Regions from separate parts of the Mesorhizobium sp. RCAM 05104 genome, predicted to be linked through region 3. Evidence: predicted binding sites of a transcription regulator. Region 3 holds the regulator's gene; each other region holds the start of a gene.
The links. Region 3 encodes LexA, which represses DNA repair genes until DNA is damaged. Its sites were predicted from a motif close to TGTTCNNNNTGTGTTCNG; they were not measured.
Positions count from the first base shown of each region.

Region 1: recA (recombinase RecA) is a predicted target of LexA. The motif match lies at 7,336-7,353, and genes of this name have one in related genera.
Region 2: AC56QP_RS19005 (ImuA family protein) is a predicted target of LexA. The motif match lies at 2,367-2,384, and genes of this name have one in related genera.

Region 1 covers NZ_CM185033.1:517,565-527,870, forward strand. Annotated here, with positions in the region: gene murI (glutamate racemase) at 1-208, opposite strand, end outside; gene AC56QP_RS02905 (RNA methyltransferase) at 201-1,121, opposite strand; gene AC56QP_RS02910 (NADP-dependent isocitrate dehydrogenase) at 1,339-2,550, shown strand; gene AC56QP_RS02915 (glutathione S-transferase family protein) at 2,563-3,189, shown strand; gene alaS (alanine--tRNA ligase) at 3,237-5,903, opposite strand; gene recA (recombinase RecA) at 6,181-7,278, opposite strand; gene AC56QP_RS02930 (carbohydrate kinase family protein) at 7,559-8,503, shown strand; gene AC56QP_RS02935 (pseudouridine-5'-phosphate glycosidase) at 8,579-9,496, shown strand; gene AC56QP_RS02940 (TfoX/Sxy family protein) at 9,508-9,831, opposite strand; gene AC56QP_RS02945 (GFA family protein) at 9,922-10,306, shown strand, end outside.
Region 2 covers NZ_CM185033.1:3,892,915-3,903,220, forward strand. Annotated here, with positions in the region: gene AC56QP_RS19000 (DUF6504 family protein) at 1-1,340, opposite strand, end outside; gene AC56QP_RS19005 (ImuA family protein) at 1,282-2,343, opposite strand; gene AC56QP_RS19010 (LysE family translocator) at 2,455-3,087, opposite strand; gene AC56QP_RS19015 (metallopeptidase family protein) at 3,224-3,646, shown strand; gene AC56QP_RS19020 (DUF1737 domain-containing protein) at 3,837-4,043, opposite strand; gene AC56QP_RS19025 (HpcH/HpaI aldolase/citrate lyase family protein) at 4,144-5,034, opposite strand; gene AC56QP_RS19030 (DUF4153 domain-containing protein) at 5,578-7,119, shown strand; gene AC56QP_RS19035 (response regulator) at 7,123-7,815, shown strand; gene AC56QP_RS19040 (ATP-binding protein) at 7,806-9,419, shown strand; gene AC56QP_RS19045 (NAD(P)/FAD-dependent oxidoreductase) at 9,490-10,306, shown strand, end outside.
Region 3 covers NZ_CM185033.1:6,946,179-6,956,484, forward strand. Annotated here, with positions in the region: gene gltX (glutamate--tRNA ligase) at 1-716, opposite strand, end outside; gene AC56QP_RS33915 (ComEC/Rec2 family competence protein) at 818-3,280, shown strand; gene lexA (transcriptional repressor LexA) at 3,274-4,014, opposite strand; gene AC56QP_RS33925 (GntR family transcriptional regulator) at 4,396-5,130, opposite strand; gene kynU (kynureninase) at 5,293-6,540, shown strand; gene kynA (tryptophan 2,3-dioxygenase) at 6,545-7,381, opposite strand; gene AC56QP_RS33940 (AMP-binding protein) at 7,378-9,003, opposite strand; gene AC56QP_RS33945 (hormone-sensitive lipase) at 9,322-10,152, shown strand; gene AC56QP_RS33950 (molybdopterin molybdotransferase MoeA) at 10,200-10,306, opposite strand, start outside.

The DNA.
Region 1 (10,306 bases), 770 kb from region 3:
AAATGGCCGGCGTAAACCGGTCGAAGAGTCTTGCGAACAGTTCGAGGATGTGCGTCCTCAGCGCCGGCTCTTCCCAGGCGCCATAGGGGAAGGCAGCATCATCAGCGACGTAGATGAAGCGACGATCGGGCATCAGGACGCGCGCCTCGCGCAGCACGGTGAGCCCGCCAATGCCGGAATCGAACATCAGGACCGGCCGCTCAGTCATTGTCGGTTCCCCTGCCGCCGAGCGGGGGCGGGTCATTGTCGTCGCCATTGGCGTCGGGCGCTGGTCGACCCGCTTCCGCCTTGCGGGCGCGCGCGGCTGCCGCGGGCAATCGCCTGGGATCGTCGCCGGGAGACCCGTCGCCGCGGGGCATCGCCGGCGAGAATCTGTCTAGTGACGAGATGATGCCGCGCAGCACCTTGAGCTCCGGTTCGGCAAAGCCGGCACGCGTCAGCACGGCGCGCAGATTGTCGACCATCTTCGGCTTCTTCGGCGCCGGCCGGAAATAACCGCGCGCTTCGAGCGCACTTTCCAGATAGGCGAACAGGCCGTGCAGTTCTTCCTTGCTTGCCGGTTTCATGTCTGGACCGGCAAAGTTGGTCTTTGTCTCATCCTCGAGGCCTGACTTCATCCACTCATAGGACATCAGCAACGCGGCCTGGGCGATGTTGAGCGAGGAGAAATCAGGATCGACCGGAAAAGTGACAATCTCGTCGGCAAGGCCAACCTCGTCATTGTAGAGACCGAAGCGCTCGCGGCCGAACAGGATACCGGTGCGCTGCCCCATATCGTGACGGGCTCGGAGCACCCTGCCCGCCTCCACCGGGCCGCGCACGGATTTGAAGCCGTCACGCTGCCTGGCGGTGGTGGCGAAAACGAAGTTCAGGTCGGCGAGCGCCGAGGCCAGATCGTCGAACACCTTCACCGCATCGATGACATGGTCGGCGCGGCTGGCGGCCGCCCGCGCCTTTTCGCTCGGCCAGCCGTCGCGCGGGTTGACCAGGCGCAGCTCGACCAAGCCGAAATTGGCCATGGCGCGTGCGACCATGCCGATGTTCTCGCCGAGCTGCGGCTCGACCAGGATGATGGCCGGACCGGCGGCGGGAATGGTGGCGGTGTCTTCGGTGACTGGCATGATTGTCAATGAACTGCTGTTTGCGGCATTTCAGCGTCCCCTGCCACATTCGGCCGCGAAAATGAAGCATTCGCAAATGATCGCGGCCACGGCCTCACATTCGTGACCGATCGCCGTTTGCGCGGCCAAAAACGCTTTGATATACGGGCGGGCATCCCCCGGCCGAACGCCACGCGGGCAAGGCCGTCCCATATCCCAGCAACGAGGCATTCTTTCCATGGCGAAGATCAAGGTGGCGAACCCGGTCGTCGAACTCGACGGCGACGAGATGACCCGCATCATCTGGCAGTTCATCAAGGACAAGCTGATCCACCCTTATCTCGACCTCAAGCTTGAATATTACGACCTCAGCATCGAGCATCGTGACACCACCAACGACCAGGTGACCATCGATTCGGCCAACGCCATCAAGAAATACGGCGTCGGCGTGAAATGCGCGACCATCACGCCCGACGAGCAGCGCGTCGAGGAATTCAAGCTGAAGAAGATGTGGAAGTCGCCGAACGGCACCATCCGGAACATCCTCGGCGGCACCATCTTCCGCGAGCCGATCATCATGAAGAACGTGCCGCGCCTGGTGCCCGGCTGGACCAAGCCGATCATCGTCGGCCGTCACGCCTTCGGCGACCAGTATCGCGCCACCGATTTCCGTTTCCCCGGCAAGGGCAAACTGACGATCAAGTTCGTCGGCGAGGATGGCAAGGTGATTGAGCATGAGGTGTACGACGCGCCCGGCGCTGGTGTCGCCATGGCCATGTACAACCTCGACGAGTCGATCCGCGAATTTGCCCGCGCCTCGCTGAACTATGGCCTGCTGCGCAACTACCCGGTCTATCTGTCGACCAAGAACACCATCCTCAAGGCCTATGACGGCCGCTTCAAGGACATTTTCCAGGAAGTCTACGAGGCCGAATTCGAGGCCGAATTCAAGGCGCGCAAGCTCTGGTACGAGCATCGCCTGATCGACGACATGGTGGCGTCCAGCCTGAAATGGTCGGGCGGCTATGTCTGGGCCTGCAAGAACTATGACGGCGACGTCCAGTCCGACACCGTGGCGCAAGGGTTTGGGTCGCTCGGCCTGATGACCTCGGTGCTGATGACACCGGACGGCAAGACTGTCGAAGCCGAGGCCGCGCACGGCACCGTCACCCGCCACTATCGCCAGCACCAGAAGGGCGAGGAAACCTCGACCAATTCGATCGCCTCGATCTTCGCCTGGACTCGTGGTCTCGCCCACCGCGCCAAGCTCGACGACAATGCCGAACTGAAACGCTTTGCCGAGACGCTGGAAAAGGTCTGCATCCAGACAGTCGAGTCCGGCTTCATGACCAAGGATTTGTCGCTGCTGATCGGCCCCGACCAGCCCTGGCTGTCGACCACCGGTTTCCTCGACAAGATCGACGAGAACCTGCAGAAGGCGATGGCCTGACAGGCAAGCAAAATGGGCGAGCCCATCGTCTACGGGGCGGACTACAGCGTCTATGTGCGCATCGTCCGCCTCGTGCTCGCGGAGAAAGGCATCGACTACGAGCTCGTGCCGGTCGATGTCTTTGCCGTCGGGGGCATTCCCGCCTGGTATTTCAAGCATCATCCGTTCGGCCGCATCCCGGCCTTCGAGCATGACGGCTTCCGCCTTTACGAGACGAGCGCGATTGCCAGATATGTCGACGAGGTGTTCGACGGCCCGGTACTGCAGCCGAAAGACCCGCGTGCACGCGCAACGATGAACCAGATCATCGGCATGCTCGACGCCTATGCCTACCGATCCATGGTCTGGGATGTCGCCGTCGAGCGGCTGGAGAAACAGGCGCCCGACGAGGCCCTGATCGCCGGCGGGCTTTCACAGGCAAGCAAAACGCTTGAGGCCCTCTCCTCACTGAAAGCGCCTGGGCCATGGTTGCTGGGCGACCAGCTGACGCTGGCCGATCTGCATGCGGCGCCAATCATCGGCTATTTCGTCAAGGTCCCGGACGGGCTAAAACTGCTGGCCGAATTTCCCGAGATCCATTCCTGGTGGAACCGCATCACGGCACGGCCAGGCTTTGCCCGCACTGAGAAGGCTGACTGACAGCAAAGGCCCGGTGGTTGGGCCCTTGCTATCTGATCACAATCTGATCACGCGGCTTCGAGGGCAGCTTTCACTGCCGCGATCGCATCGGCGGCCTTGGAAGCATCCGGGCCGCCGGCCTGGGCCATGTCTGGCCGGCCACCGCCGCCCTGCCCGCCGAGTGCGGCGGAGGCCACGCGCACCAGATCGACGGCGCTGAAGCGGCCGACAAGATCATCGGTGACAGCGACCACGACACTCGCCTTGTTGTCCTCGCCGGCGCCGACGAAGACTACGACGCCGGAGCCGAGAGACGACTTGCCGGCATCAGCCAACGGCTTCAAATCCTTCGGCGAGACGCCGGAAACCGCCTTGCCGAGGAAACCGACGCCCGCCACCGTCTCGTTCTCCGACGGAGCGCCCGCCGCGGCACCGCCGCCCAGCGCCAGCTTCTTGCGCGCCTCGGTCAGTTCTTTTTCGAGCTTCTTGCGCTCGTCGAGCAGCGCCTCGACACGCGCCGGCACGTCGGCCGGCGAGATCTTCAGCGTTGCGGCGACGGTCTTCAGCCGCCTGTCCTGCTCGTCGAGATGCTTGCGTGCGGCCTCGCCGGTCAATGCCTCGATGCGGCGCACGCCGGCGGCAACCGCGCTGTCCGACACGACACGCACCAGACCGATATCGCCGGTCGCCCTGACATGCGTGCCACCGCAGAGTTCGACCGAATAGGGCCGGTTCGCCTTGGCGCCATGCAAGCCGGTGCCCATCGACACCACACGCACTTCATCGCCGTACTTCTCGCCAAACAGTGCCATGGCGCCTTCGGCGATGGCGTCGTCGACCGACATCAGGCGCGTGGACACCGGGCTGTTCTGCACGACGATCTCGTTGGCCATGCGCTCGACTTCTTCGAGCTCATCGGGAGAGATTGGCTTGTTGTGCGAAATGTCAAAGCGCAGGCGCTCGGGCGCGACCAGCGAGCCCTTCTGCGCGACATGGCTGCCGAGCACCTCGCGCAACGCCTCGTGGATCAGATGCGTCGCAGAATGGTTCGCGCGCAGCCTGGTGCGGCGCGCATGGTCGACTTTCAACTCGACTGCCGCGCCGGTCCTGACCGTACCGCTGGCCACCTTGCCGATATGGACGAACAGCCCATCAGCCTTCTTCTGCGTATCGGAGATATCGATCGAGAAGCCTTCGCCCGAAATGACACCAGTGTCGCCCATCTGGCCACCGGACTCGCCATAGAACGGTGTCTGGTTGACGACCACGGCTACCGCCTCGCCCTTGCTCGCGCTGTCGACGGTCTTGCCGTCCCTGACAAGCGCCTGGATGAGGCCTTCCGCCTGCTCGGTCTCGTAGCCGAGGAACTCGGTGGCGCCCGCCTGCTCGCGCACCGGGAACCAGACCCTCTCGGTGGCCGCGTCGCCGGAGCCTGCCCAATGAGCGCGCGCCTCGGCCCTCTGCCGCTCCATCGCATCGGTGAAGCCGGCAAGATTGACCGAGATGTTGCGCTGGCGCAGCGCATCCTGCGTCAGATCGAGCGGGAATCCGTAAGTGTCGTAGAGCTTGAAGGCCGTTTCGCCATCCAGCATGTCGCCGGCATGCAGCTTTTCCGTAGCCTCCGAAAGCAGGCCGAGGCCGCGCACCAGCGTCTTGCGGAACCTGGTTTCCTCGAGCTTCAGCGTCTCGGTGATCAACTGTTCGCCGCGCACCAGTTCCGGATAGGCCTGACCCATCTCGCGCACCAGCGCCGGCACCAGGCGCCACATCAGCGGATCACGGGAGCCAAGCAACTGCGCATGGCGCATGGCGCGCCGCATGATGCGGCGCAGGACATAGCCACGGCCTTCGTTCGACGGCAGCACGCCATCGGCCACCAGGAAGGAGGACGAGCGCAGATGGTCCGCGATGACGCGAAACGACGCGACGGTTTCCTTGTCGGGGCCATGCCCAATCGCCGACGACGCCGCGTCGATCAGGTGACGGAACAGATCGGTTTCAAAGACGCTTTCCACCCCCTGAAGAATCGACGCCATGCGCTCCAGGCCCATGCCGGTGTCGATCGACGGGCGCGGGAGGTCGATGCGCTCCTCCTTCGTCACCTGTTCATACTGCATGAACACCAGGTTCCAGAATTCGAGGAAACGATCACCGTCCTCCTCCGGACTGCCGGGAGGGCCGCCCCAGATGTGCTCGCCCCGGTCAATGAAGATTTCCGAGCACGGCCCGCACGGTCCGGTGTCGCCCATCGCCCAGAAATTATCCGAGGTCGCAATGCGAATGATGCGATCGTCGGAAAAACCGGCGATCTTCTTCCAGAAGCCGGCTGCCTCGTCGTCCGTATGATAGACGGTGACCAGCAGCTTGTCCTTGTTCAGCCCGAATTCCTTGGTGATCAGGTTCCAGGCAAGCTCGATCGCACGCTCCTTGAAGTAGTCGCCGAAGGAGAAATTGCCGAGCATCTCGAAGAAGGTCAGATGGCGCGCGGTATAGCCGACATTGTCGAGGTCGTTGTGCTTGCCGCCGGCGCGAACGCTCTTCTGGGCGGTCGAGGCGCGCGAATAAGGCCGCTTCTCAAGGCCGGTGAAGACGTTCTTGAACTGCACCATGCCGGCGTTGGTGAACATCAGCGTCGGATCGTTGCGCGGCACCAGCGGGCTCGACGCGACGATCTCGTGACCCTCCTTGTGGAAGTAGTCGAGAAATGTCGACCGGATCTCGTTCACGCCACTCATGAATGCTGCCTTTTCGAGAGAACCGCCGGCCAGCCGGCGGAAAATGGGCTCTTGCGTCCTGGAAGATAGACTTGGCCTTTTAGCGATCGCACCGCACCCTGTCCAGAAACACGGAATTGGTCCAAATCATGGTCTTTGCCGACTGTCCGGACCGGCCTGCCTCACCGCCAAAACGCAAAACCGCCGACCCAGGGCCGGCGGTTCGAAACGCATTGATACGCAAACTCAAACTGGGGTACGCGAACTCAGGCTGAAGCCCTGACGGACCATACTCGTCCTACATCGCGCCGGCTTCATCCTCGAAACCGTCGTCACCGCCTTCGGAGCCACCATTCTCGAGGAATTTCTCGGCGATCAGCCCGGCATTCTGCCTGAGCGCCAGTTCGATCTCGCGCGCCGTGTCGGGATTGTCGCGCAGGAACAGTTTTGCATTCTCGCGACCCTGGCCGAGACGTTGCGAATTGTAGGAGAACCAGGCACCCGACTTCTCGACCACACCGGCCTTGACGCCAAGATCGACCAGTTCGCCGGTCTTGGACACGCCCTCGCCATACATGATGTCGAACTCGACCACCTTGAAGGGCGGCGCCAGCTTGTTCTTGACCACCTTGACGCGGGTCTGGTTGCCGACGACCTCGTCGCGGTCCTTGACCGAGCCGATGCGGCGGATGTCGAGGCGCACCGAAGCATAGAATTTCAGCGCGTTGCCGCCGGTCGTGGTCTCGGGCGAACCGAACATGACGCCGATCTTCATGCGGATCTGGTTGATGAAGATGACCATGGTGTTGGAGCGCGAGATCGATGCCGTCAGCTTGCGCAGCGCCTGGCTCATCAGCCGGGCCTGCAGGCCGGGCAGCGAATCGCCCATCTCGCCTTCGATTTCAGCGCGAGGCGTCAGCGCCGCGACCGAATCGACCACCAGCACGTCAATCGCGCCGGAGCGCACCAGCGTGTCGCAGATTTCCAGCGCCTGCTCACCGGTGTCGGGCTGCGAGATCAGAAGGTTCTCGAGATCGACGCCAAGCTTGCGCGCATAGACCGGGTCAAGCGCATGCTCGGCATCGACGAAGGCGCAGATGCCGCCCTTCTTCTGGGCTTCCGCCACAGTGTGGAGGGCGAGCGTCGTCTTGCCCGAGCTTTCCGGCCCGTAGATCTCGATGATGCGGCCGCGCGGCAGGCCACCGACGCCAAGCGCGATGTCGAGGCCAAGCGAGCCGGTCGGCACCGTTTCGATCTCGACGACCTGCTCGTTCGCGCCGAGCCGCATGATCGAGCCCTTGCCGAAAGCCCGCTCGATTTGCGACAGCGCCGCATCCAGAGCCTTTGATTTGTCCACCGCTTTGTCCTCTACCAGCCGCAAAGAATTCTGAGCCATGATACATCACCCCTTGGTCGTCAATGAAGGCCGGACAATCCGTAATCCCTGCCATTTTGTACCTTTTTTGTTCTCGTTTGGCAAGGGGCTTCAAATATCTGAAAAACAATCAAAATTCGGATTTGTTCTTTTTTCGTCCCAGAACCCGAGCAGGAATGCATCCCACATTGGGCCAGACAGCTTGGCCGTTTCGATCCGCCGAATCGTTGCCTTGCATGCGAAACTCCGTCACGCAGCCTAGCGCTTGTGCGGGTGGAATAACAAAGGTCATATCGCCGGCATGGTGAAATCTCCAAGAATTCTGGCGGTGGGCGGTGCCCATATCGACCGGCGCGGCCAGGTTTCGGGCGCTTACGTGCCCGCCGCCTCCAATCCGGGCACGATGCGCGAGGATGTCGGCGGCGGCGTCTTCAACGCGTTGCGCAGTCTGGTGCGGCGCGGAGTCTCCGCCTCGCTGCTGTCGGTGCGTGGTGGCGATGCCGCCGCCGATACCGTCGCGCGAGCCATCGCGGAAGCAGGCATTGCCGACCTGTCCGCCGTGTTCCTTGATCGGACGACGCCGAGCTACACGGCGCTGATCGACCGCGAGGGCGAACTGATCGTCGGCTTCGCCGACATGGCGCTCTATGAGTTGGCGTTTCCCAAGCAGATTCGTCGTTCCAAGGTGCGGGAGGTGATCGCCACCGCCGATGCCATTCTGTGCGACGCCAATCTGCCTTCGGCGGCACTGGAGCGGCTGGTTTTGCTTGCCGCCGGCAAGCCCGTGTTCGCCATTGCCATTTCGCCGGCCAAGATCGTGCGTTTGAAATCGGTCCTCGGCCATCTGGCCGTCGTCTTCATGAACCAGCGCGAAGCCGTCGCCTTGGCTGGCCTGGACGGTACGGCGTCCGGGCAAGATATCGTTGATGGCCTGAAACGCGCCGGCCTCGACAGCGCGGTGGTGACGGCGGGCGGCGGCCCGGTGCTGGGTTTCGACCGGGATGGCACCTTTGCCGTCATGCCGCCCGCTCCCAGGAAGGTGGCGGATGTTACCGGCGCCGGCGATGCGCTGGCGGGCGCAACCGTTGCCGGCCTGCTGCGTGGCATGCCCCTGCGCGCGGCACTGCGCGAGGGTGTCGCCGCGGCGACGCTGGCCATCGAAAGCGCCGACGCCGTTCCCGATTTCACCGCGGCGAGCTTCTGCGAGGCGCTGGCCCTTGTGCCGGATGCGCAGGAAGTGGCATGAGACCGGCAAATTCATAGTGCCGGAGTGCCGCTCGCGCGTCCCGATGGATCGCCGCACTCCGGGTTGGAGATCAAGATGACGCCAGAGACCGCCCGCCCCTTCATCGACATCCATGCGCCGGTGGCGCAAGCCTTGGCTGCCGGGCGGCCGGTGGTGGCGCTGGAAAGCACCATCATCACCCACGGCATGCCCTACCCCGACAATGGCGCCATGGCGGCGGACGTCGAAAAGATCATCACCGATGGCGGCGCCGTGCCAGCGACGATCGCCGTGGTTGCCGGCCGCATCAAGATCGGGCTTTCGGACGGTGAGCGCGAATCGCTCGCCATGACCGGCGATGCCATGAAGCTGTCGCGCGCCGACCTCGGCTTTGCCGTCGCGCAAGGGCGCACCGGCGGCACCACGGTCGCCGCCACGATGATCGCGGCGCATATGGTCGGCATCGAGGTGTTCGCCACCGGCGGCATCGGCGGCGTGCACAAGGGCGGCGAAAAGAGTTTTGACATTTCCGCCGATCTCGACGAGTTGGCGCGCACGCCGGTCATCGTCGTATCGGCCGGCGCCAAAGCCATCCTCGACATTGAAAAGACGCTGGAAGTGCTGGAGACGCGCGGCGTGCCGGTGGTCGGCCATGGCTGCGAGACGATGCCAGCCTTCTGGTCGCGGCATTCGCCGTTCCGCGCGCCGTTGACCTTGTACAAGCCGGAAGACATCGCGCATTTCTACCAGACGCGGCAGGCACTCGGGCTTGGCGGCGGCATGCTGATCGCCAACCCGGTACCGGAGAACCACGAAATCCCGGCCGAAGAGATGGCCGGCTATATCGAAGCCGCGCAGAAGGCAGCCGAGGCGCTCAACGTAACCGGCAAGGCGGTGACGCCATTCCTGCTGTCGAAGATCCTCGAACTGACCGGCGGCAGGAGCCTGAAGACCAACATCGCCCTGGTCGAAAACAATGCACGACTGGCGGCGAAGATCGCCAGGGCATTGTAGTTTCCACGCAGCTACTTGCCGGCGCGCCGTCCCGCCTCATGGGCGCGGCGCGCCCACACCGCCATCTCGTCCGGATCGTCGAAGGCGCTGTCGGGAATACTCCAGTAGGGCATGGAGACCAGCTTGCCGTGCCGCGAGCCGGTATAGGTCCATTGCTTGCAACCGGCGGCTTCGAAGGCGGGCGCGCTTTGCTCGTCCGCCTTCAGCATCAATTCGCCGCGCAGCACGATGGCGACGATGACGCCGTCGAAATAGATGCCCTTGCCGCCGAACAATTTGCGGATGCTGACCGGGCCAAGGCCTTCGAAAAGTTCGGCTATGCGTTCATTGTCCATGCCGCGATCATGACATCGGCATCTGGCATTGTCATCGCCGCAACCAAAACCATGCTGACAGGTTGAGAACGAAATTCGTCGGAGTTTTTCATGCCGCTTCTGCTCAAAGGGTCCTGCCGGTGCAACGCCGTGCGTTTCGAGGTCGAGAGCCACACGCCGGTGCCGTTCATGCTCTGCTACTGCTCGATCTGCCGCAAGCAACAGGGTGGTGGCGGCTTCGCCATCAATCTCGGCGCTGACTGCAAAACGATGAAAATTACCGGCAAGCGCAATCTCGGCGTTTATCGAGCCGAGATCGAGGATGACGAGCATCCGCGGTGCGAAGTCTCGTCAGGCGAGCGGAATTTCTGCAGGAAATGCGGATCGGCACTGTGGCTCTACGATCCGACCTGGCCGGAACTGGTGCATCCCTTCGCCTCGGCGATCGACAGCGACTTGCCGAAGCCTCCAAGCAAGGTGCATCTGATGCTGAAGT
Region 2 (10,306 bases), 3.1 Mb from region 3:
CTCGCGGCTTCATGCCACCATTCGGCGGCGATGCGTTCCGGCCCCTCGGCGCGCGTGATCCGGTAGAGCGCGCGCCGCCAGCGGAAATTCAGCGGCGGTCCCTCGGGCATTTCGGTGGCCGGCACATCGATGGGTTCGGGCGAGCGGAAAAGCCGGATCGGCCGTTCCGGCGAGAAGACGGTCACCGGCGCCTGCATCCGGTCCGGCTTCTTCGGCGGCGTGGTCCGGCGCGGGGCTTCGGTGAAGGGGATCGTGGCGACGGCGCGCTCCGGCAGATGGCTTTCGACGGTGACCGGCCGCAAAACCGCGCCATCGCCGAGCCGGGCGCGGATGCGGTCTGCGAACAGCGCGATATCGGCGCCGTCGTCGGTCGTCTCGCCGGCAAGGTCGGCCTGCTGCATGTCGAAGGTGGCCGCCGCCAGCACCGAGAGCCGGACGAGATCGAAGCCATAGCCGGCATCGATATCCTGCTCGAGCGCGGCCAGCCGTTCATGGAACAATTTCTGGATCAGCACCGGTTCGCGTAGCGGCCGCGAGGTGCCGAGCGCGATGCGGCTGACGGCGCCGTCGACGCGAAAGAGCAGCAGCGCCAGCGTCCTGGCGCCCTCGCCGCGACGCTCGAGGTCGGTCTTCAATGTCGTCGCCAGCATGCCCACCAGCCGTTCGATATCCTCGGTCAGGGTGACGGGTTCGGCCAGATGGCGTTCGACCGAAAGCGGCGCGACGGGAAGGCGCGGCGAAACAGCCTCGTCGAGACGGCCAAGCGCCTGGTCGAGGCGCAGCAGCAAGGAGGCGCCGAAACGGCGGGCGAGCGGCGCGCGTGGTGCGGCCATGACGGCGCCCGCCGTGCGCAGGCCGACGCTTTCCAGGCTGGCGCGGGTCGCCGGCTCGATGCGCAGCGCCGCCAACGGCAAGGGCGCCAGCAGCGCTTCCTCCTCACCGGAAGGCACGATGCGGTCGCCGGAAAACCGTGCCGCGGCCCAGGCCGCGCCCGGCGTGGCGGCAAGCCCGGCGCGGACATCAAAACCCTGATGGAAGAAGCGCGACAGGATGTCGCCCAGCATGGCGCGTTCGCCGCCGAACAGATGGCTGCAGCCGGTGATGTCGAGAAACAGGCCGTCGGCACTGTCCAGCGCCACCAGCGGGGTGTAGCGGTCGCACCAGTCGGCAAGACCTTCAAGCAGGCGGCGGTCAGCCTCCGGATCGGCCTCGACGATGTCGATCGACGGATGCATGGCGCGCGCATCGGCGATGCCCATGTCGCGCTTCAGGTGCAGCGCCTCAGCCCGCTCGTCGAGGGCCGAGATGCGCTGCGCGTTGCCTTGGCGGTGGCTGATCACGAGCGGTGGGTGCGGCAGGTGATCCGAGGGCCGGGAACGCCAGGACCGCCCCAGACGCTGCCGCAGGATCCTTTCCGCTGCCAGATAGGGAAACCACAGGGACAGGATCCTTTGCCCGTTCTTTCTGTCTTTCCTCGCCCCTTCTTTCGTCGCCCGCTCTTTCGTCGAATGCGCGTTCATCGGGGTTCCACTCCAGTGTGAATTGTCCAGGCAGGGCCGTGCGGCTCTTGCCGATGGTGACGGTGAAGGCCGGGCGGCCGATCGAGCCGGCGAGCGGCCCGGCGATGGTGTCGCGCGGTGTTGCCGGCGCCGACGCGACGATGAGGCGGACGGGTGCCGCCGTCGGCTCGGGCTCGGCCGCCTGCCGCAGAAGGAACACCGGCCGGCCGGCACCTAGCGCCCTTGAGTGCAGCCGGCGCGTCGCGGTCAGGTCCAGCCGCTGCGGATTGCCGCGGATTTCAAGGATGACGGCGGCGAGCGCCGTCATCCGGGCGGCCTCCTCGGCGACCCACAGCGCATCGACAAGTTTTGGCGCCTCGGAAAACAGCAATTGTTCGGGCTCGATGCCGAACGAGGCCCGAAGCCCCCTGGCATAGGGAAAGCCGGCCTCGCGGAAAATCTCCGACGTGCCGATCCACAGCACCGGCAGCCCCTGCGCCTGCTTGAGGATCAGGCTCGTGAGCGACAGAGCGAAGCCGGCGACGGCTCCGGCATCGCGGGTCTGCGTGCCATGGATTTCGCTCAGGGCGGCTTTCGGCAGGCCGCCGCTCAGGGCGGCATCGAGCCGCTCGACGCCGGTGGGCAGGAAGGCATCCGGCAACGCCGCGGCAATGCCGCGCCGGACGATTGTAAGATCGGTGTTGGGGGTGAGATCGGCGCTGACATCGGCATCAAGGGGCGCGCCAGCCGGCGCCTGCAGGCGCTCGGGCAGCGTTCCCTCGATCTTCGCGATCTGGCGGCGCAGGGCAAAAACAGTCTCCCGCGCCACGGCGGTCATCGCCATGACGGTCAGCTTCCACTCACAATTGTTCCTGTTATGTTCCTATAGATTCCAGAGGGTGCCCCAAGAGTCAAGCAGAGTCACAAGGAATTTATTCCTCCGCGGTTGCCTGCTTCAGCGCTGGCCGCCAAACGCCAGCCGTGCCGCAAGCCCTGCAAACACGGTTCCCAGCAGGATCTGGGGCGCTCGCCGAAACCGCGTGCGCTTCGACAAGGCCGCGCCGATCCGGCTGGCGGTCAGGATGACCAGGCCATTGATCACCAGCCCGATCAGGTTGAGGACGGTCGCCAGCACCAGGATCTGGCCCGCGACGGAGCCGGCCTCAGGGCGCACGAACTGCGGGAAAAGCGCGAGCACGAACAGCGCCATCTTCGGGTTGAGCAGATTGGTCAGCAATCCTTGCCGGAAGATGCGGGCCTGCGAATAGCGCGGCAGGCCGGCGACCGGTGCAAATGCCGTTCCGGCGGAACGGAATGCCTTCCAGGCGAGATAGGCGAGGTAGGCCGCGCCGGCATAACGCACAATGTCGTAAGCGATGGGCGCGGCAAGGAACAATTGCGACAGGCCGAAGGCGGCGGCCAGCGCATGGCAATAGGTGCCGGCAGCGATGCCGGCATAGGTCGCCAGGCCCGAGGCGCGCCCCTGGCTGGCGCTGCGGGAGGCGATCAACAGCATGTCCGGCCCCGGCGTCGCGGTCAGAGCGAGGCAAGCAATCGCGAAAAGTCCAATTGTGGAAAGGTCCGGCATGAGAGCTCCCTAGTACATGGCCGGAACTGACCCGTACGCGATTCCCCGGCAGCGGCAAAGGCGCTGAAACAGGAATTGCCGCGTCATTTGCCGATTCCGGCGCGAAAGCCTATATGCCGGGTTCAAAGGACAAAGCATGGCCCGCATCTACAAGACCCGCACCTGGCACGACCAGTTCTCGCCATCCATGGAGGAATTGGAGTTCCTGGCGCTGGAGTCCTACGCCCACCTGCCGGAGGAGTTCCGCAAGCTGACCGGCGAGATCATCATCCAGATCGCCGAATTCCCGACCGACGAGATCATGGACGATTTGTCGCTGGAAACGCCGTTCGACCTGCTCGGCCTGTTCGAAGGACGCGGCATCGCCGAACGCTGGAATCCGCAGACCGGCGAAGGGCCGAACCGCATCACGCTCTATCGCCGCGCCATGCTCGACTACTGGGCCGAAAACGAGGAAACGCTGGGCGACATCGTCACCCATGTGCTGATCCACGAGATCGGCCATCATTTCGGCCTGTCGGACGATGATATGGAGCGGATCGAAGAGGCGGCGGAATAGGCTGTGCCGATATTCAGGTGATGCCGGCCTGCAAATGGCGGTCCCCTGCGCTTCCGGTGCTCACGTACCCAAAAGTACGCTCCGCTCCGGTTCTCGGGCACCACCCAGTTTGGTCGCTTCGCGCCCGTCTTCGACTCCGACTCGGCCTGACCTGAATCTCGACACAGCCTGCGTTGGCGCTTTGCAAACTCTACCAGTCGCTGAGCTTGGTATCGGGCCCATATTCCTGGCCCTCGACGTCCTTGACCACGGCCTGGCCGCAGCGCATGGCCTTGGCCTTCTTGTCATAGCCATAGGTCGGCGAGCCGAACAGGTGCCAGCCCTTGTTCAGCGCCGCCGTCACCTTGTGGCAGAAGCTGGCGTCGTCCGGGCCGGTCAGAAAGCGGTAGAGTTTCATTTTTCAGTCCTGTCGTGAGTGCTCTGTCTTCTTTGTTTCGAGCATGATCTTTTCCGAAAACCGGTTCCCGCTTCTTGCTTCGCCGACCTTCGGTTCGGGATCATGCGCCGATGGCGGCTGCCTTCGCCAGCAGTTTTTCAGCCTGCGCCAGGTGCAGCCGCTCGACCATCTTGCCATTCAGCGCGATCACGCCCTTGCCGGTGTTCTCCGGAAGCGCGAAGGCCTGGCTGACCAGGCGCGCCTCGGCCACAGCTTGAGTGGACGGCGCAAAGGCGCGGTTGGCCGCCTCGATCTGGGCCGGATGGATGAGGGTCTTGCCGTCGAATCCCATGGCGGCCGCTTCCACACATTCCTGGGCGAAGGCTTCGAGGTCGCGAAAATCGTTGGAGACGCCATCGAGCATGTCGAGACCGCCGGCACGCGCCGCCAGCACCATCTGCATCAGCCACGGCACGAGATAGCGCCGGTCGGGTGTCGCCAGCACGCCGGTATCCTTGACCAAATCATTCGTTCCGGCAACGAAACAAACCAGACGCGAGGCCGGATCCCGGCCAAGTTCAGCTATGGTGCCGATGTTGAGCAGTGCCTTGGGCGTCTCGATCATCGCCCATAGTTTCACGCTGTCCGGGGCAAAATTGTCGTCGAGCACATCGCCGGCCTCGAGCAGGTCGCGCGGTGCGTCGACCTTGGGCAAGAGGATGCCATCCGGCTCGCAACCTGCCGCGGCCAGCAGGTCGGCGGCGCCCCATTCGCTGGCCAGCGCGTTGACGCGCACGACCATCTCGCAGCGGTGGCCAAAGTGGTTGGCAACCGGGCGGCTGGCGAAAATCCCCGCCAGCTTTTCGCGCGCCGCAACCTTGTCGGCCGGGGCGACGGCATCCTCGAGGTCGATGATGACGGCGTCGCAGGAAAGCCGCGCGATCTTGGCCAAGGCCTTGTCGTTGGAGGCCGGGACGTAGAGCACTGAACGGCGCGGGCGATAGGGTTCCATGCCTGATCTATGCCGCGTGCGGTTGGTGGAGGCAAGCCGTCCGACCCGTACCTGAGACGGGCCAATCGCGAAAGCTGGCACCGCCCCTCATTGCCCTGCCGGGCATTTCTCCCCGTAAACGGGGCGAAAGAGGCTGGCCGCAACCTCGGCTCCCTTCCTGCAACACTGATGATTGGCGAAAGCGGCGACGAGCGCCCCTCGCCCCGTTTACGGGGAGAGGATGCCGGCAGGCAGGTGAGGGGCAGCGCCAACGCTCGGAAAGGAGGGCGGGCAGTACACCAGCAGTAAAGCGTGCCCCTGCACGAAAACTGCACACGCTTGCGGAAAACCTCCTCCAATCCGCCCAATCGTTTCCTGGCCGGCCTGCGAGACAGGCGGCATGCACAAGCGAGCAAAACCCCGTTGGTCCCTGCCCTACCGATTGCGCAGCGAAGGCTGGTGGCTGGTCGATCCGCCGCGCGCGAATCCCACGGCGATTCTCATTCCCTTTGTCCGCAGGAGCCCGCCGACAATGCGGTCGGAAGCGATCAGGAAGGTCAGGTCATGACATCATTGTTTACCGCCGCGCCGAGCTATTGCAGCCGCTTCGGTGTTGCCGTGCTGCTGGCAGCACTTGCGGATTTCCTCTTCTACGGCCAGCCCGCCGGCATCACGGTTTTCCTGTTCGCCATCCTGATTGCCGCTGCCGTCGTCGCCGTGCATCCCGCCGCCTTCAGCGACGGCAGGCTGTGGATCAAGCCTGCCGCTCTGCTTGTCGCGCTGCTGCCGCTCACGGAGAATGTCTGCGGCCTGTCGGTGTCGGTCGCGCTTGCGGCGATGATCGTCTTCGCGCTTTCGCTTAGCGGCCGGCTGCGACATAGCATCGCCCGCATTGCCGGCCAGACCGCGCTGTTCCTGCTTGCGGCGCCGTTCCGGCTCGTTGGCGATTTCATCCGCTGGCGCAAGACGGCGCGATGGTCCGGCCGGCGCCGCGTCCGCCTGGCGGCGCTCGCCGTCTGGGTGATGCCGCTGACCCTGGGCGCGGTCTTCCTGGCGCTGTTCGGCGCCGCTAATCCGGTCATCGATTACTGGCTGTCGCTGATCGACCTTCTGAAGCTGCTCGATCTCATCCAGCTGGCGCGGATTGCCTTCTGGCTGTTCGTGCTCGCCGGCGTCTGGGCCTTCTTGCGGCCACGCCTGCCGCGTCTTTTTCGCCGCGTCCCGCGCGCGGCAGCGGCCGATATTAGCGCTCGGTCCGAGGGAACCGTCACCACCATCGAGGATATCCTGTTCGGCAAGGCGGCCATTCTTCGCGCGCTTGTTATCTTCAACATGCTGTTTGCGCTGCAGACCGGACTCGACGCCGCCTATCTGTGGGGCGGGGCCGCCCTTCCCGACAGCTTGAGCTACGCCGCCTATGCGCATCGCGGCGCCTATCCCTTGGTCGTCACCGCGCTGCTTGCCGCCGGCTTCGTGCTGGCGGCGCTGCGGCCCGGCAGCACGACATCGGCCGATCCGGTCATCCGCCGGCTGGTCTATGCCTGGGTGGCGCAGAACATCATGCTGGTCATCTCGTCGATCCTGCGCCTCGACCTCTATATCGGCATCTATGCGCTGACCTACTGGCGCGTCGCCGCTTTCGTCTGGATGGGGCTGGTGGCGGCCGGCCTTGCCCTGATCATCGCCCGCATCGCGCTTGGAAAATCCAATGAATGGCTGCTGTCCGCCAATCTTCTGACGTTATCGGCGACGCTTTATGCCTGCTGTTTCATCAACTTCGCAGCAACGATCGCCAATTACAATGTCGACCATTCCCTCGAAATGACCGGCCAGGGCATTACCCTCGACGCCTGGTATCTGCGCTCGCTCGGTCCGGGCGCGTTTCCGGCGCTCGATCGTTTCTTCGATCATCAGGGCAAAACGCCTGCCGCGGGCGCTGTCCGCGAACTTGAAGGATTGCGGGCCAGTGACGAAGACTGGTATCGCACCGTCCAGCAGAACTGGCGGGCCTGGAGCTTTCGCGACTGGCGCCTGCTTCGATATCTCGACAGCAAGGGGTCGCTCGTGCTTCCTCAGCCTCCGCAACCTTCCTTGCCGGGCCGCTGATCCATGCCGCATCACATCCTCGTCGCCGACGATGATCCGCATATCCGCGAAGTGATCTGCTTCGCGCTGGAAAAGGCCGGCATGAAGACTTCAGCCGTTTCCGATGGCGCCGCCGCCCTGCAGGCGGTCGAACGGCGCACACCTGACCTGGTCGTGCTCGACATCGGCATGCCGGAGATGGATGGGCTGGAGGTCTGCCGGCGGCTGCGGCAGACATCCAACGTGCCGGTGCTGTTCCTGTCGGCGCGCGACGAGGAGATCGACCGCATCCTCGGGCTCGAAATGGGTGGCGACGACTATGTGACGAAACCGTTCAGCCCGCGAGAGCTGGTCGCCCGCGTCAACGTCATCCTGCGGCGCGCCCGCCCGGCCCCGGCCGAACCGGCCGACGACAGGCAGTTCGCGCACGGCAAGCTAGCCCTGGCGCCGGTCAGCCACGCCGCCAGCTTCGATGGCAAGCCGCTTGCCCTGACGGGAATCGAGTTCTCGATCCTGAAGGGGTTTCTGGCGCGGCCTACGCATGTGCTCGACCGCGACGCGGTGATGGCCAGTGCCTATGCCGGCAAGGTCCATGTCGCCGACCGCACCGTCGACAGCCATATCCGCAACATCCGCGCCAAGCTGGCGGCGTTGGGTTGCCCGGATGTCATCGAGACCGTGCATGGCGTCGGCTTCCGGCTTGGCCGATGCGGCTGACGACCTCGCGCAAATGGATTGGCCGCAAGTGGCGGCCGCGTCTCGCCACGGTCGTCGTTGCCATCCTGATCATGGTGATGGCGTTGCCGCTGGTCGGCCTGTTCTTCTTCCGTCTCTACGAGAACCAGCTGATCCGCCAGACCGAAGCGGAGCTGATCGCGCAAGGTGCCGCCATCGCCGCCATCTATGCGCAGGACGTGCGGGACGCCGGCATCCCCCAGGAAAAACTCGGTGCGGCGATGCCGCAGGCAAACGCAAGCGCGAGCCGGAGCGTCGACCCGGGCCGAAGTATCGACCCGGGCTATCGGCCGATCGAACCGCGCCTCGATCTGGCCTCCGATTATGTGCTTCCGACACGGCCGGCGGCGGTCGCTGCCACTGCCGATCCTGCCTTCGCCGTGATCGGCGCGCGCCTGTCCGGCATTCTCGACGCCACGCAGAAAACCACGCTGGCCGGCTTCCGGCTGCTTGACCCCAAAGGCGTCGTCATTGCCGGGCGCAACGAGGTCGGGCAGTCGCTTGGCGAGGCCGAGGAGGTGCGCGAGGCGCTCGCCGGGCGCTATGCCAGCGCACTCAGGCTGCGCATTCCCGACCAGCCCACGCCGCCGCTCTATTCTGTCAGCCGCGGCACCAGGGTGCGGGTCTTCGTCGCCTTGCCGGTGGCCGTCGAGGGCCGGGTCGCCGGCGTGGTCTATGTCTCGCGGACGCCCAACAACATTGTAAAACATCTCTATGGCGAGCGCGGCAAGGTGACGTTGGCGGCGATCGCCATCCTTGGCGGCACGCTGCTCATCGGCCTGGTCTTCCTGCGCACCGTCAGCCGCCCGATCTATGCGCTGATCGACCGCACCCAGCGCATTGCCGCCGGTGATCGCGACGCCATCAGGCCGCTCGATCATCACGGCACATACGAGATGGCGGAGCTTTCCGCCGCCTTCCTCGACATGGCGGAAAAACTGCAGGCGCGGTCGGACAGCATCCAGACGTTCGCCACCCATGTCTCGCACGAGCTGAAATCGCCGCTGACGGCGATCCAGGGCGCGGCCGAATTGCTGCGCGATTCCGGCTCGGCGATGGACGATGCCGAGCGGCGGCGATTCTCCAACAATATCGTCACCGATGCGGGGCGGCTCAATCTGCTTGTGCGGCGCCTGCTCGAGCTCGCGCGCGCTGAAAATCGTGCACCGAGCGGCGAAAGCACCTCGATTGCTGCGGTGCTGGCGCTGCTCCCGATCGACACCAGGCTGGCGGTCCGCGTCGAGGCCGGCGGCGATCTGACCTTGCGCATATCGGCCGAGAACGGGGCCATCGTGCTTGCCAATCTCTTCGACAATTCGGCCAGGCATGGCGCGACGCAGGTTTCGGTCACGGTGGCGAACGCCGAGGGCAGGGCGACCATCATGGTCGACGACGACGGCGCCGGCATTTCAGCCAGCAACCGGGCGCACATCTTCGAGCCGTTCTTCACCACGCGCCGCGATTCGGGCGGCACCGGCATGGGCCTCGGCATCGTGCTGGCCCTCCTGAAAGCGCATGATGGTACGATCAGGCTGGTTGACTCCGAACGCGGCACGCGCTTCGAGATCAATCTGCCGGTTGTATGAAATTGGAGCCTGATTCCGAAACCGGTGCCCACTTTTCGGGGTCATGCTCCAGGCTTGGAAAGGCAAAAGCGTGCGCTACGACATCGTCATCATCGGCGGGGCCATCGTCGGATCCTCGATCGCCTACTATTTGCGCGAGGAAGGGTTTTCCGGCTCGATCGCGCTGATCGAGCGCGATCCGCAATTCGCCCACGCGGCGACGACGCTGTCCATGGCCTCGATCCGTCAGCAATTCTCCATTCCCGAAAACATCCGGCTGTCGCAATTCACGCTGAAACTGTTCCGGCGGCTCAAGGAAGAGTTCGGTGCCGACGCCGATATCGGTTTCCGCGAGGGCGGCTATCTCATTCTCGCCGGTGAGAATGGCTTGCCGATCCTCAAGGCTAATCACGAGGCGCAGATCGCCGAGGGCGCCGATATCGTGTTCGAGGACGCCGAGCAGCTGACGCGGCGCTTCGCGTGGCTGTCGACTGAGGGCATTTCCGCCGGCGCCTATGGCCGGACCGGCGAGGGCTGGTTCGACGCGCATGCGATGCTGATGCTGTTCCGCAAGGCGCTGCGGGAGAAGAAGATCGATTTCATCACCGCTGATGTCACCGGCATCGAGCGGCAGGGCGGCCGCATCACCAGCGTCTCCCTCGACAATGGCCAGACGCTGGAGGCCGGCATCGTCGTCAATGCCGCCGGGCCGAATGCCGGCAAGGTCGCGGCTTTGGCCGGGCTGGCGCTGCCGGTCGAGCCGCGCAAGCGCAACGTCTTCGTCTTCGAGGCGCGCGAAAAATACGCCGACATGCCGCTGCTGGTCGATCCCTCCGGAATTTACGTGCGGCCGGAAGGCTCGGTCTACCTCACCGGCGGTGCCGAGCCGGAAGAGGGCGACGGCCCCG
Region 3 (10,306 bases):
GCGCCATCGGCGCCGTGGATCAGCGGGATGTGCGACATCGACGGCACGTCCCAGCCCATCGCGCGATAGATGACCGTCTGCCGGGCGGCGTTGGTCAAGTGATCGTCGCCACGGATGATGTGCGTGACACCCATGTCGTGGTCGTCGACGACGACAGCGTGCATGTAGGTCGGATTGCCGTCCGAGCGCAGGATGATGAAATCGTCGAGGTCCTTGTTGGGAAAGCGCACCTCGCCCTGCACGCGGTCGTGCACCACCGTCTCGCCCTCGGTTGGCGCCTTGATGCGGATGGCGCCCTTGACGCCCGCGGGCGCCTCGGACGGGGCGCGGTCGCGCCACTGGCCATTGTAGCGCGGCGGCAGGCCCTTGGCGCGTGCGGCCTCGCGCATCGCCTCGAGTTCCGCAGGCGTCTCGTAGCTGTAGTAGGCCTTGCCCATGCGCACGAGTTCTTCAGCCACCTCGCGGTGGCGCGGCGCGCGCTCGAACTGCGACACCGGCTCGCCGTCCCAGGTCAGACCGAGCCAGGAAAGCCCGTCGAGAATGGCTGCGGTCGCAGCGTCGGTCGAACGCTCCCTGTCGGTGTCTTCGATGCGCAGCAGCATGATGCCGCTGGTGTGCTTTGCATACAGCCAGTTGAACAGCGCCGTGCGGGCTCCGCCAATATGCAGGAAGCCAGTGGGCGAGGGGGCAAAACGGGTGACGACCTTGTCGGGCATGGAACTCTCGGGAAACGGCTGAAGCGGGTGTGGATGCGCGGACTTTCGCGCGTTGCGCGTTCATGTAGCATAGGGTGTCGAGGGCGCAAGGGGCAGACCCGATGGCTGGACGAGGCTGGGGCTCGGATCAGGGCGAGGACGCCGCCATTGGCGTCAGCGAACGGTCCCTGTTTGCGACGCCTCCGCCGACCTCGCTGCCATCGTCATTGCCCCTCGTGCCGAGCCCCGGAGACCATCCGTTACAGGCGGATGTCTCCAATCCCGTTCCGGTTGCAGAAGCCGGCGCGATCCTGCGCCTGCACCGGCAATTCCGTCGGGTTTCGCTGCCTCGCCTGCGCCATAGCGCGGCAGTGGCGGCGGACCTCGAACTTGACCGAGGCATTGCCTTCCTGCTGGTGCCGGTCTGCCTGGCTGGCGGAGCGGTCGGCTACTTTTCCCTGGCGACGGAGCCTGACTTTGCAAAACCCGTCGCGGTTGTCGCCCTCGCGGGGCTCTGTGCGCTTGTCTCGCGTCCCTGGCCGAAGACCCATCTGTGCTTCATGGCAGCATTGTTGTGCGCGCTGGGCTTTCTTGCCGGCAAGGTCGAGACGTGGCGGGCCGGAACTCAGATGCTGGGCTCGGAGATCTCGACGCAAGTCACCGGCCGCGTCGTCTCGCTCGACCAGATGGAGAGCGGCCGCATTCGGCTGACCATCGACGTGACGTCGACCGCACGGCCGAAATTACGCTATATGCCGGAACGCGTTCGGCTTTCGGCACGCAAGATACCGGCCGAAACGACCGCCGGCTCCCTGATATCGGGTTATGCCAAGTTGTTGCCGCCAACCGGCCCGGTGCGCCCGAACAGCTACGACTTTTCTTTCGACAGCTATTTCTCCGGCATAGGCGGCAGCGGCTTCTTCCTTGGCAATCCAAGGATCGTCGCGGCCGATAACGACGACATGCCGCTGGTGGCCCGTCTTTCCTTGGCGGTAGAAAATGCCCGCGAAGCCATCGCAGACCATATCAGGGGCAGCGTCGGTGGCGCCGAAGGCGAAATCGCCGCTGCGCTGATCGTCGGCGTGCGCGCCGGCATTCCCGATGAAATCAACGAAGCGATGCGGCGGACCGGCATCTATCACATCATTTCCATTTCCGGACTGCACATGGCGCTGGTCGCCGGCACCATCATGGGTTTGCTGCGCGGCGCGTTCGCCCTGTTTCCGGACTTTTCCGCGCGCCGGCCGGTCAAGAAATACGCGGCAGCCGCAGCACTTTTTTCGATCGCCGCCTATCTCATCATCTCGGGCGTCGTCGTTGCCGCCGAGCGCAGCTTCATCATGCTGGCGGTGATGCTGATTGCCGTGCTGTTCGATCGCGCGGCACTGACCATGCGAAATCTGGCAATCTCGGCGATCGCCGTGATCGTGGTGTCGCCGCATGAGGTGGTCGGCCCAAGCTTCCAGATGTCGTTCGCCGCGACCGCGGCGCTGGTCGGTGCCTATGCCGGCTGGTCGGATCATCGTGCGGGAAAGACGAGACCGCCGCCGCCAAAGCGGTCATTGCCCAGTTTCCTGACGCGAAAATTCCTGCTGGCGATGGGTGGCCTTGCCATGACCTCCATCATCGCCGGCAGCGCGACGGCGCTCTTCGCCATCTGGCATTTCCAGCGCGTGTCGCCGCTCAGCCTGTTCGCCAATCTGGCCGTCATGCCGATCGTCTCGCTGGTTGTGATGCCTTTCGCCGTCCTCAGCGCGCTGGCGATGCCGTTCGGCGTCGACGGTCCCTTCCTCTATGTGATGGGCAAAGGCCTGTCCGCGATGATCGCCTTGTCGGCGTGGATCTCGGAACGCTCACCGATCGATGCCGTCGGGTTGATTTCACAGCAATCCGTGCTGCTGGTGGCGATCGCCCTGGTCATCGCGACGATGGCGACAACGTGGCTGCGGCTCCTGGCTCTGCCATTCGCGCTTGCCGGCCTGTTGACCGTTTCGGATACGCGCGCGCCGGATGTGCTGATCTCGGAGGACGCGAGGCTAGTGGCGCTGCCGATCGGCGGCGGCGAACTCGCGGTCAGCCGGGCGCGTCCGAACGAATTCACCGTCGACAACTGGAAACGCGCACTGGCATCCGAAACCGTCGTCGTGCCGGAGGTGTTCGACAAGGGAGACGGACAATTCGACATCGCGGATTCCGCCGAACTGCCGCCGGGAGCGCCTTTCTACTGCACCGCCGGCGTATGTCTCGCAAGGCACCCGTCTGGCGCTATCATTGCGCAAGTCGAGGATCGCAAGGACGCGTGGAAGGCCTGCGGCTTCGCGGAACTGATCGTCATCAATGACGCGACAGCTTATGATCCCTGTCACAATCCGCTGGTTCTGGTCATCACCAAGCGGCAACTCGCCCGCAAAGGCAGTGCGGCCGTCTTCTTCGATCGTCGATCGGCAATCATGCCAGCAACGGTCAGCTTCGCTGTGAACAGGCCATATCGACCTTGGCACACCCAGCGCAAATTCTCACGCGAGGCGAGGGGCCTGCCGCCCTATCGCAACCCTGAAAAGGCGGTCACCAGCACTGATCAGTAGCGCCTGATCAGCCCAACGAGCTTGCCTTGCACCTTGACCCTGTCCGGTCCGAAAATGCGTGTTTCGTAGGCCGGATTGGCGGCTTCGAGGGCAATCGAGGCACCCTTGCGGCGAAACCGCTTCAGCGTCGCCTCCTCGTCGTCCACCAGTGCCACGATGATCTCGCCCGGACTTGCGGTATCGGCATTGCGGATGATGACCGTATCGCCATCGAAGATGCCGGCCTCGATCATCGAGTCGCCCTTGACCTCCAGCGCATAGTGCTCGCCACCCATGATCATGTCCGGCGGCACCGAGATCGAATGCGTCTGATGCTGGATGGCGTCGATCGGCACGCCGGCGGCGATGCGACCCATCACCGGGATCGACACCGCGGAGACCACGTCGTCGTCATTGCCGGCCGAGGGCATGCGTGAAGACGCCGGCTTGATCTGCCGGCCAAGGCCGCCGCCTTGACCGAGGCTGCCCTGGATGACGCTTGGAGAGAATTTGCGCGCCGCGTTGAGGCCGGGCGCGATCGAATCGGGCAGCCGCAGCACTTCCAGGGCGCGCGCCCGGTTCGGCAGCCGGCGAATGAAGCCGCGTTCCTCGAGCGCCGTGATCAGTCGATGAATTCCGGATTTTGAAGCGAGATCGAGCGCTTCCTTCATTTCGTCGAAGGATGGCGGAATGCCGCTTTCCTTGAGCCGTTCATGGATGAACATCAGCAGTTCATGTTGCTTGCGCGTCAGCATGGCGGCCCCCGAGGCATTGAACGAAGGTTTGAACCAGAATCGAAAAACAAACCCAGAACAAACACTATCTGTTCCAGTTGTGTTCCGCAACCGTTTAAAGTTTAGTGAATTTGTTAAGACGGCTGAAATTATTTGGCGCCTGGCAGCGGGCCGTGATCCCCGGCCGGCCGCCGCCACAGTGCACTTGCACGCGTTGAAATTGTTATGGTTAACGGCCTGTGGACCAGCGTGTGCCGAGGCTTGGCCTCAATCGCCCAGAGACGTCGGGAAGCTGCTTTTTCACTTTCACCAATCGTTCGCCCGCCGTGAACGAAACGAAGCCAAAACGCCAACTCTTGCCCGAGAAATTCCTATGTCGGCTTTTGCCTCAGTTCGTCTACCTCACCGCTTGTTTGGGCTGCCGTCACCGGCATGGACATAGACATGCAGCGTATAGCCGATGTGCACCGTCATCAGCGCTTTCGCGCGTTCGATGTCACGATCCAGCGCTGCTTCCATGAGCGCGGTGTGATGTTCGATCGCGACAGCCTGGCGCAACGCCTCCATGGCCTCCTCATAGCCATGCAACTGGCCGGTGGCCGCCCGCAAGGTTGGCGCAAGGCCCAGGAAGCGATGATGGCGACGCAACTGATCCGCGATGGTGGACTGGAAGTTGAGCAGCCAGGGGGATGTTGCCGCGCTGAGTAGCGCCGCGTGGAAAGCCTCGTGCTTTTCGTCCCATCCGTCGACCACTTCATCTGAAGGGTCATCAACCGCCGTCTTGCAGCGCGACAGCCGGTAGTGGGCCGTGACGACGGCATCTTCCCATTGATGGCCGCCTTTCTCGATCGATTCCTGGAGCAGAGGCAGCTCAATCACCAGCCTGGCGCGTGACAGATCTTCGAGTTCGGTGCGCGAGACCGCAGCGACGGCGAAGCCGCGATTGCTGATGGAAGTCACCAGGCGCTCCGCCTCCAGTCGCGACAGCGCTTCGCGCAACGGCGTCCAGCCAATGCCATAGCTATTGCGCAGCGTGCTGAGCTTGAGCGGCGCGCCGGGCCTCAGGCGGGTGGTGAGGATATCGCGGCGCAGCAGCCTGTAGGCCGCTTCAGTCTTCGAGTGTCCTTCATCCAACATCGTTGCCATCCCACGCACTGGACGCCAGATTATATATGAAAGCCTTCCATGGTGTAAATTATATATAATATTTGACACAATCCGGCAGACTGCGCATGATCGGTCGGCCGACTTCACCTGTCGTGTTCATTTGGACGTGCCTGTGCGCGGAGGACATCGATCATGAATGCAATTCCCAATCTCGCAACAATCGAGGCGATGGATGCCGCGGATCCGCTGCGCTCCATGCGCGATCGCTTCGTCTTGCCGGAAGGGGTGATCTATCTCGACGGCAATTCGCTGGGTGCCGCTTCACCGGCCGTCTTCAACGAGATCCAGAAGGCCGCGACACAAGAATGGGCGCACGACCTCATCCGTGCCTGGAACACCGCCGGCTGGTTCGACATGCCGGTCGCGCTCGGCGACCAGCTCGGACGCCTGATCGGCGCCGCGGCTGGCCAGACGGTGGTCTGCGATACGACCTCGATCAACATCTACAAGGTGCTTCACGCGGCGCTTGGCATGCGGCCAGACCGGTCGGTCATCGTCGCCGAGGGCGACAGCTTTCCAACCGACCTCTATATGGCCGAAGGCGTGGCATCGACGCGACCGGGCACTGTGCTGCGGCTCGAGGGCGTCGATGCGCCAACCATCGAAGAGCTGATCGATGAGCGCGTCGCTGTCATCCTGGTCAACCACGTCAACTACAAATCCGGCCAGTTGCGCGACATGGCGGCGCTGACGCGCAAGGCCCATCAAGCCGGCGCGCTGATCGTCTGGGACCTCTGCCACACGGCGGGTGCCTTGCCGGTCGAGCTCGACGGCGCCAATGCCGATTTCGCTGTCGGCTGCACCTACAAGTACCTCAATGGCGGCCCCGGTTCGCCGGCCTTCATCTATGCTGCAAAGCGCCACCATGGCGATGCCCGCCAGCCGCTCAGCGGCTGGTGGGGCCATGCGTGGCCTTTCGCCTTCGAACAGGGCTATGCGGCGGGCGTCGGCATCCGCCGGTTCCTGTGCGGCACGCAGCCGGTATTGTCGATGCGGGCGCTAAAGGGCGCGCTGGATCTCTGGGACGAGGTCGATATGGCGGCGGTGCGCAAGAAAAGCGTTGCGTTGACCGAGCTGTTCATCCAGCTCGTCGAAGCCAGATGCGGCGCCTACGGCCTCGAACTCGAAAGTCCGCGCAATGGCAATGAGCGTGGCAGCCAGGTTTCGTTCCTTCATCGGCATGGCTACCAGGTGATGCGGGCGTTGATCGAGCGCGGCGTGATCGGCGATTTCCGCGCGCCGTCGACCATCCGCTTCGGCTTCACGCCGCTTTATGTCGGCTACAAGGATGTCTGGCAGGCGGTCGAGGTGCTGGAGGATATCCTGCGCACCGGCGCCTGGCAGGATGCCCGCTTCGCCGTGAAGACGGCCGTCACCTGAAAAGTCAGAGCCGGGTGCGAACCGTCCAGAGCTCCGGAAACAGGACGACCTCGAGCATCTTCTTCAGATAGGACGCGCCCGACGTGCCACCGGTACCGCGCTTCATGCCGATGATGCGCTCGACCGTCGTGACGTGGTTGAAGCGCCAGCGGCGGAAATAATCCTCGAAGTCGACCAGTTTTTCGGCCAGCTCGTAGAACATCCAGTAGCGTTGCGGGTCGCGGTACACGGTCTGCCATGCCACCAGAACCTCTTCGTTCTCGGTGCGTGTCTCACGCCAGTCCGTGCGCCTGGCGTCGGCGCCGATGTCGAATCCGTCGCGCGCCAAAAGCAGCAGCGCTTCGTCATAGAGCGATGGTTCGGCCAGGATCGCCTCCAGCTTCCGGCTGAGGTCCGGCCGGTGCTTGTGCGGGCCGAGCATGGCCGGGTTGCGGTTGCCGGCCGTGAATTCGATGGCGCGATACTGCCAGGACTGGAAGCCCGAGGACTGGCCGAGCGCGTCACGGAACTCGGTGTATTCGCTGGGCGTCATCGTCCGCAGTACGTCCCAGGCATTGTTCAACTGCTCGAAAATGCGGGCGACGCGCGACAGCATCTTGAAGCTCGGCTCGAGACGGTCCGCACGGATGGAGCGGATCGCGGCGCCGAGCTCGTGAAGCGCGAGCTTCATCCATAGTTCCGAGGTCTGATGCTGGATGATGAACAGCATCTCGTCATGCGCGGACGACAAAGGCGTCTGCGCGTCGAGCACCTTCTCCAGGTGCAGATAGTCGCTGTAGGACATGCGTTCCGTGAACGACATCTGTGCGCCTTCGGACGCCGGATCGTATGGCTCGCTCAATTGATTTTCTCCGTGCGCAGCCGGAAGCGCTGGATCTTGCCGGTCTGGGTCTTGGGCAAGGCGGCGATGAATTTCACGGATCGCGGGTATTTGTAGGGGGCGATCGTTGCCTTGACATGGTCCTGCAGGCGCTTGGTGGTCAAGGCATCAGGCGCCACGCCTTGGACCAGCACGACATGCGCCTCGACGATCTGGCCGCGTTCGGCATCTGCGGCGCCGATCACCGCGCATTCGGCGACATCAGGATGCGACAGCAACGCCGCCTCGACCTCGGGCCCGGCAATGTTGTAGCCGGCGCTGATGATCATGTCGTCGGAGCGCGCGGCGAAATGGAAGAAGCCGCCCTCATCCTGGGTGAAGGTGTCGCCGGTGAGGTTCCAGCCGTCGCGCACATAGTCCTTCTGCCTGATATCGGCCATGTAGCGGCAGCCGGTCGGCCCGCGTACCGCCAGCCTGCCAGTCGCGCCGCGCGGCACCTCGCGCATCTCTTCGTCGACGATCCGCGCCTCGTAGCCACCCACGGGCTTGCCCGTCGACGCCGGCTTCATGTCGTCGAAGCGGTTGGAGATGAAGATATGCAGCATTTCGGTGGCGCCGATACCGTCGAGGATCGGTTTGCCGGTCTTTCGCGTCCATTCTTCGAAAACCGGAGCTGGCAACGTCTCGCCGGCCGAAACGGCGACGCGCAGCGATGACAAGTCGGCGCCCTCATCCATGGCTTTCAGCATCGCGCGGTAGGCGGTTGGCGCGGTGAAGGAGATGGTTGCTTTGTAGGTCTCGATGATATGGATCATGTTGGGCGGCGTCGCCTGTTCGAGCAGCGTCGCCGCCGCGCCGAAGCGCAACGGGAAGATTGCGAGGCCGCCAAGGCCGAAGGTGAAGGCGAGCGGCGGCGAGCCGACAAAGATGTCGTCCGGCGTCACCTGGAGAATCTCTCGGGCGTAGGCGTCGGCGATGATCAACAGGTCGCGGTGGAAATGCATCGTCGCCTTCGGCACGCCGGTCGTGCCGGAGGTGAAGCCGAGCAGGGCGACGTCGTCGCGGCCGGTGCTGACGGCGGTGAAGATAACCGGCTTGTCGAGGGCCGCGCGATCGAGTTCGGCGTCATGGTTGGCGGTGCCGTCGAAGCCGATGACCTGTCTGAGGAACGCGCTGTCCTTGGCGCAGGCGGTCATTTCGTCCATCAGCCTGGTGTCGCAGAGCGCGATGGTGATTTCCGCCTTGTCGACGATCTTGGCAAGCTCGCCGGCGCGCAGCATCGGCATGGTGTTGACGACCACGGCGCCGACCTTGGTGGCAGCCAGCCAGCAAGCCACCATGGCAGGGTTGTTGGCCGAACGGATCAGCACCCGGTTGCCCGGCTTGACGCCATAATTTTCGACCAGCGCATGGGCCAGCCTGTTCGTCCAGTCGGACAGTTCCTTGTAGGTGCGGCGGCGACCGTTGCCGATCAGCGCGGTGTGGTCACCGAGGCCTTTCTCGACCAGCCTGTCGGTCAATTCGACGCCGGCGTTGAGGCGTTCGGGATAATCAAAACCGTCGAGCAGGAAGTCCGGCCATTGCTCCGGCGGCGGCAGGTGATCGCGCGTGAACGTGTCGATATGCGCTGAAGGCCCTAGCATGTCGCCGCTATCCCGTCTGCTGCCTGGCCAGTGCGCGAGGCGCCTGGCCGGATATGGTGGATCTGAAGGTCCTGCTTTTTAAGAGGAGGCTTCGTGCCGCCGGTCGCACCTCGCTTGACGCCAACCCGGACAGGGTGAGCATCCGCAGGGTTCGGGCCGCACAGCAGACCTCCCATTTTGTCGGCTGTTCGTCAGGCAGGATCGCATCAGTCGAAATTTGTTTCAAGCCTAAAATGTTTTGCGTGGAAGCATTGACGCAAGGCGCTGCGGTGGCCATTGCTAGCGCTGAAAAACGATGCCGTTTGGGGGAGGGTGCCAGTGCTCGAGCGTCACATTGTCGATTGGGACGGCGCCTATGCCAACGGCGCGAACATCGCCGGCAGCGACCGCTGGCCGGCGGCCTGGGTCGAACCGGCGCAAGCGTTTCGCAATGCACTTTCGGCAGAGGGCCGGGCACGGCTCGACATCGCCTATGGCGACGGACGTCGCAATCGGCTCGATCTCTTCCTTCCCAGCGCCACGCCCAAGGGGCTGGTGATGTTCATCCATGGCGGCTACTGGATGGCGTTCGACAAGAGTTTCTGGTCGCATCTCGCCAATGGCGCGGTCAGCAGCGGCTTCGCCGTGGCGATGCCCTCCTACACGCTGTGCCCGGAAGCACGCATCGCCGGCATCGTCGGGGAAATCGGGGCGGCGATCGCCAAGGCGGCAGAAATGGTCGACGGACCGCTGATGTTGACCGGGCATTCGGCTGGCGGACATCTTGCCAGCCGGATGGTGACGACAACCACGCCACTGGCGACCAATGTCGCGCGGCGTATCCGCCACGTCGTGTCGATTTCAGGCGTCCATGACCTGCGTCCGATCATGCTGACCGAGATGAACGCCACACTGGCGATCGATGAACATGAGGCGCTGACCGAGAGCCCGGCTCTTTTGCGCCCCATGGATGGTGTCCGCATCACCTGCTGGGCCGGTGGTGGCGAGCGCGCCGAGTTCCTGCGCCAGAACGCATTGCTTGCCAACATCTGGACCGGCCTTGGCGCCACGACCAGCACCGTGGTCGAGCCCGACCAGCATCATTACAGCATTGTCGACGGCCTTGCCAGTCCGGCTCATCCGCTGACCCGGACCTTGATCTCGGAATAGGACGAGATCATTTTCGTATTGTTGTTAATGGCTTATGTTGGATTCATTCAACGTAGCATCAGCACGCTGCAAGCCTCGCCCGCCGCGGCCGCGGGGGTAAATGGCGGCCGCACGATCAGCCCATTGGCGTCGGCCAGCATCCTCAGCATCGAGG